DNA from 2 places in the Rahnella sp. CG8 genome. Region 2 is predicted to be linked to the other one. Evidence: predicted binding sites of a transcription regulator. Region 2 holds the regulator's gene; the other holds the start of a gene.
The links. Region 2 encodes CRP, which controls carbon source genes, mostly activating them, when cyclic AMP is high. Its sites were predicted from a motif close to ATGTGANNNNNNTCACAT; they were not measured.
Positions count from the first base shown of each region.

Region 1: HGO41_RS16515 (beta-galactosidase) is a predicted target of CRP. The motif match lies at 1,587-1,604, and genes of this name have one in related genera.

Region 1 is NZ_JABAED010000017.1:65,619-68,778, forward strand. Features, by position in the region: gene HGO41_RS16515 (beta-galactosidase) at 1-1,500, opposite strand, end outside; gene HGO41_RS16520 (LacI family DNA-binding transcriptional regulator) at 1,635-2,717, opposite strand; gene fbaA (class II fructose-bisphosphate aldolase) at 2,854-3,160, opposite strand, start outside.
Region 2 is NZ_JABAED010000008.1:181,015-184,174, reverse strand. Features, by position in the region: gene HGO41_RS10305 (phosphoribulokinase) at 1-181, shown strand, start outside; gene HGO41_RS10300 (OsmC family protein) at 185-592, opposite strand; gene crp (cAMP-activated global transcriptional regulator CRP) at 955-1,587, shown strand; gene HGO41_RS10290 (YccS/YhfK family putative transporter) at 1,649-3,160, shown strand, end outside.

The DNA.
Region 1 (3,160 bases), on a different contig from region 2:
GCTGTTGGCGCCGCCGCCTTCGTACTGCACCGGACGGGTCGGATCGACAGATTTGATCCAGCGGTACAGCGCATCGTGATTCGCGCCGTGGCCGGATTCGTTGCCCAGTGACCAGATGATGATGCACGGATGATTGCGGTCGCGCTGAACCATACGCGTCACGCGTTCGCTGAAGGCGCTGAACCACACCGGATCATCCGACAGACGGTTCATCGGCTGCATGCCGTGGGTTTCGATATTGGCTTCATCCACGACGTACAGACCGTATTCGTCACAGAGCCGGTACCACAGCGGATGGTTCGGATAATGCGAGCAGCGCACGGCGTTGAAGTTGTGTTGCTTCATCAGCACAATGTCGCGGCGCATGGTGGCCTCATCCATCACCTGACCGTTTTCAGGATGATGTTCGTGGCGGTTGGTGCCCCGGATCAGCACCGGCTGACCGTTCACTTTCAGCAGCCCGTTGCTGATTTCCACCTGACGGAAACCGACGTCACAGGCCTCGGCTTCAATAAGCTGGCCCTGCGGAGAAATCAGGGAAATGACAGCACGGTATAAAGCGGGCTGTTCAGCGCTCCATAATGCGGGCCGGCTGACCGGCAGACGCAGCGTGGTGCGGTCAAATGCCGTCCCGCGTTCATCAATGATTTCACTGCCGAGCGGTTGCTGATGTTCTGCGACAGGTTTATCGCCCTGCCACAACTGGACGCGCACCTGATAATCAGCCGCGGTGTCCGGCGGTACCGCGGCGCTGACTTGCACTTCCAGTTCGGCCTGCGTGAAGCCGTAGAACAGATGCGTGCGCACCTGCATGTCAGTAATTTGCTCTGCCGGTTTATGCAGCAAGGTGACATCGCGGAAAATCCCGCTCATGCGCCACATATCCTGATCTTCCAGATAGCTGCCGTCGCTCCAGCGCAGCACCATCACCGCCAGCCGGTTTTCACCCGCATGCAGCACATGACTGAGATCGAATTCCGCCGGTAAACGGCTGTCCTGCGAATAGCCGACCCACTGACCGTTACACCATAAGTAGAAAGCAGAATTGACGCCGTTAAACACGATGCGCGTCTGCCCGCTGCTCAGCCAGTCATTATCCACAGAAACTGTGAGCGAGTAACAACCTGCAGGGTTTTCTTCCGGTACAAATGGCGGATTGACCGGGATCGGGTACTGCACGTTGGTATAAATCGGCGCATCGTATCCCGCCAGTTGCCAGTTAGATGGCACCTGCACAGCATCGGCATCAGCCAGATCCTGTTGCAGCCATTGCTCCGGCACGGCTTCAGGACGGTTAAAATAGCTGAACGCCCACTCGCCATTCAGGTTACGAATTTTTCCTGAAGCCTTGTTGTTTCTCGCTTTCTCTGCATTTCGCCAGCTGTTGAACGGCGGGTGTGCGGGTAATCGGTTGCACTGCGTCGAGGCCGGTTTTTCCCAGTCACGGCGGGCCAGAACAGTGGCCAGCGATGATAATTTATCTTCCGCTGATGGATTCATAATATCTCCCCGGTAAATTGTTATGCGCTCACAATAATATAAACATGCGTAACCGGAGAGAGTAAGTAAAGTGCGGGGATGCGGGAAAGGGACGCGGATCACAAATTCCGCGTCAGTCAGTTCTTAAAAAAGATTTACAGCGCGCTGAGCTGACGTGCGATGCGGATCAGTTCCTGCGATAAAGTTTCCTGCGACACAGTGTCTGTACCCGGTCTGGCGGTTGTATGGCGTTCAACTAAAGAAGTGGGCAGTAACAATGAGGACTGCAGGTGATCGCCATGCGTATGCAGATGCTCTACCAGCCGGTTAATGCTCTCGTGACCGAGCAGGCGGAAATCCTGTTTGATGGTGGTCAGCGGCGGGAAGAAAAATGCGCTGTCTTCAGTATCGTCATAGCCCATCACCGAGATTTGCTCCGGCACCCGCAGGCCAAACTCATGGACCGCGCGCAGTACGCCCAGCGCCATCTGATCATTGGCGACCAGGATCGCCGTAGGGCGTGCGGGCTGATTGAGCAACAATAATGCCTGCTGGTAACCCGAAGCCGCGCTCCAGTCGCCATGCTGAACCGCGCACGGCGTAATATCGTGCAATGCCAGCGTATTCAGCCAGCCTTCATAACGTAAGCGTGCAGATATGGATTCGAGCGGGCCGGTCAGTACGGCGATCTGCTGATGTCCGAGCGCCAGCAAATGTTCGACGCCCTGCTCTGCCCCGCAGTGAGGATCGAACAGAATTTTAAACACATCGGCCTGCGGATCGACATCCAGAAACAGCGCCGGTAAATTGCCGCAAAGCTGTGCGATCGCGTCTGCGTCCTCATTCGACAGCGGCACGTTAATCAGCACGCCATCGACACGCTGTGACATCAGTTCATTCACCGCCGTACGACACGCGGCAAGGCTCAGGTTATCAATCATCGATATCACGACGTTGAAACCTAGCTGATTTGCGCGGGTTTTCATTGCCGACGCAATTTGCGACGGAGCGTGTAGCGCCAGTTCGGTGGTCGCCAGCCCAAGGGTGTAACTTTGTTTGCCCGCCAGTTGCTGGGCGACACGGTTCGGGACGTAATTCAGCGCAGCCATTGCCTGTTCGACTTTGTTGCGCGTTCTGACCGAGACGTGTGCAGCCTGATTCAGGACGCGCGAAACGGTCTGATAAGACACACCGGCGTGGCGCGCGACATCATCGAGGGTGACAGATTTTGGCTTCATGGCTCTCTCTTCGGGGATTCTGGCGAAACACGGATAACGGGCTATTGTGGCCGGAAAGCAGGCAATAAAAAAGGGGCCGAAGCCCCTTTGACGATTATCCTCACATTCCGGTGGTCAAGCACCGGAAGCGTAAGAATTACAGTACGTCGATTGCGTTCAGTTCTTTGAATGCCAGTTCCAGGCGAGTCACCATGGAAGACTGTGCAGAACGCAGCCATACGCGCGGGTCATAGAATTTCTTGTTAGGTTTGTCCGCGCCTTCCGGGTTACCCAACTGACCTTGCAGGTAAGCTTCGTTTTTCTTGTAGAACTGCAGGATACCGTCCCAGTTAGCCCACTGAGTGTCGGTATCGATGTTCATTTTGATAACACCGTAACCTACAGATTCTTTGATTTCTGCTGCAGTAGAACCGGAACCGCCGTGGAATACGAAGTTCAGGCTG
Region 2 (3,160 bases):
GGTGATTCATTTTCAGGGACTGGATGACATCGATTTCCCGTATCTGCTGGCCATGCTGCAAGGGTCGTTTATCTCGCACATCAAAACACTGGTGGTGCCGGGCGGCAAAATGGGGCTGGCGATGGAGCTGATCATGGCGCCGCTGGTGCAGCGCCTGATGGAAGGCAAGAAGATCGAGTAAACTTTATTCGGCTGCAATCACTTCAAAGCTGTGGGTGATTGTGGCCGCTTTCCCCAGCATCAGAGACACAGAACAGTATTTTTCGGCAGACAGGCTGACTGCGCGTTCAACAATCTTATCGGTCAGATCCTTACCGGTGACGATAAAATGCAGATTGATGTGAGTGAACAGACGCGGCGCTTCTTCGCGGCGTTGTGAGGTCAGCTTCACTTCACAATCACGCACGTCATTACGACCTTTTTGCAAAATTGACACCACGTCGATTGCACTACACCCCCCTGCGGACATCAGTAACATTTCCATCGGGCTTGGGGCTTTATCACCCGCGTTTCCATCCATTGAAATCTGATGACCCGATGCAGACTCACCTAAAAATGTCAGTCCTTCAACCCATTTGACACGTGCATGCATGAACTATTCTCCCGGTGAATAAACTTGTCGAAATCTGCTCTCAGAGTACCCTTTCACCTAAAATCTGGCAACGTAACCCGATCGCCATCATGCTGAAGCGAGACAACAGAAGACAGCATCTCAAACCTGTGCTACAAACAAAGCCGAAACATACTTTCCAGTAAATTGCGGTGACGGTTTTTGCGGTTTAAGTACAGAACCCACGGTGATGACAGCAATAAACAGGCTGTTGCACTCCGACATCCGCTTGCAGCATTTCTGGAGAGTTATATGCTGAAAGGGCGCTTTGGATTTGAAGTGCCGTACAGGGAACTCTGAGCCCTGTGATTTTGGGCAGCGATAACAACAGAGGATAATAGCAAATGGTTCTCGGCAAGCCACAAACAGACCCGACTCTTGAATGGTTCCTGTCTCACTGTCATATACATAAGTATCCTTCTAAAAGTACGCTGATTCACCAGGGTGAAAAAGCCGAAACGCTTTACTACATCGTGAAAGGGTCAGTTGCTGTCCTGATTAAAGATGAAGAAGGCAAGGAAATGATACTGTCCTACCTTAACCAAGGTGACTTCATCGGTGAGCTGGGACTCTTCGAAGAAGGTCAGGAACGCAGTGCCTGGGTACGTGCTAAAACTGCCTGTGAAGTGGCTGAAATTTCATATAAAAAATTCCGCCAGCTGATTCAGGTTAACCCGGATATTCTGATGCGTCTCTCCGCGCAGATGGCCAACCGTCTGCAAGTGACGTCAGAGAAAGTCGGCAACCTTGCCTTCCTTGACGTTACCGGTCGTATCGCTCAAACCTTGCTCAATCTGGCTAAACAGCCTGATGCAATGACCCATCCGGACGGGATGCAAATCAAGATTACCCGCCAGGAAATTGGCCAAATCGTCGGTTGTTCACGTGAAACAGTCGGACGCATTCTCAAAATGCTGGAAGATCAAAGCCTGATCTCCGCACACGGTAAAACGATTGTCGTTTACGGCACACGTTAATCCCTCAAAAATTGGCGCGGCAAAACACTGTCGCGCCTTTTTTATGGGCTAAGCTTTACCCATGACGCTATGGCGAAGACTGTTTTACCATCCTGAAGTGAACTACGCGCTGCGCCAGACGCTGGTGTTGTGCTTACCTGTTGGCATTTGCTGGCTGTTTGGCAATTTGCAAATGGGCCTGCTGTTTTCCCTCTGCCCGGCCTGTTGTAACATCGCCGGTCTGGATACCCCGCATAAACGCTTTTTCAAACGCCTGCTCGTTGGCGGTTCACTCTTTGCCGTGAGCAGCCTTCTGCTGCAACTGATGCTCGAAAGCTGGCATATACCGCTGCCGCTGATCATGCTGTCGCTGGCGTTACTGCTCGGCGTCACCGGTGAAATCAGCCCGCTGCATGCGCGCCTGTTGCCCGGTGCGCTGGTGGCGACTATCTTCACGCTGAGTATGGTGGGCGTGCGCCCGATGTGGCAGGCCCCGGTGTTGTTCGCCGCTGGCACAGCCTGGTACGGATTGTTTAACTGGGCGTGGTTTCGTATTTCGGAAGAACAACCGATGCGCGAAACGCTCAGCCAGCTCTATCTTCAACTCGCGGATTATTTCGAAGCCAAGTACAGCCTGCTGACGCAACACACCGATCCCGAAACCGCGTTACCCCCACTGCTAACCCGCCAGCAGCAGGTTATCGACCTGATTGCCCTGCTTTATCAGCAATTACACATGTTGCCCCAGCACGGACATCATCATCACCATAAACGGCTGTTTCAGCGTTTTCAGGTAGCGCTCGATTTGCAGGAGCACATTACAGTGAGCCTGCATCAGCCGGAAGAAGTGCAGAAACTGGTGGAGGAAAGCCATGCCGAAGCGGTTATCCGCCGAAATGCACAGGTGATTTCCACCCGTCTTCGGGTGATTGCCGACGATATTCTTTATCACCGTTTATCCGGGCGCTTTACGATGGCCAATGAGCTGACCGCGCTGGAGAAAATCGCCGCGCGCAACCCGGACAATCCGGTAGGTCAGTTTTGTTATTACCATTTCAGCCGCATTGCCCGTCTGTTACGCACACAGCGGCCGTTGTACAAACGTGACCTGATGAACACCCAGCCGCGTTTGCCCTTCTGGCCCGCGCTGAAAAGCTATCTTTCCTTCAAATCCGTGGCACTGCGTAATGCCGCACGTTTGGGCATTATTCTGGCGATTGGCAGCAGTCTGGGTCTGTTCTTCAATTTGCCCAAACCCTACTGGATCTTGCTGACTATCATGTTGGTCAGCCAGAACGGTTATAACGCCACGCGGGTGAGGATCCAGCACCGTGCACTCGGTACGCTGGCCGGATTGCTGATTGCCTCAGGCTTGCTCAAACTGGAACTGCCGGAAGGCACCACGCTGCTGTGCATGCTGCTGATCACCCTGTTGTCCTATACCGTTCTGCGCAAAAACTACGGACTGGCGATGGTCGGCATGACGGTGACTGCAGTGTATACCCTGCAATTGCTGGCGATGAACGGCGTGCATTTTCTGGTACCACGACTGGTCGATACCCTGATCGGCTGCGCGCTGGCCTTTGGTGGCACT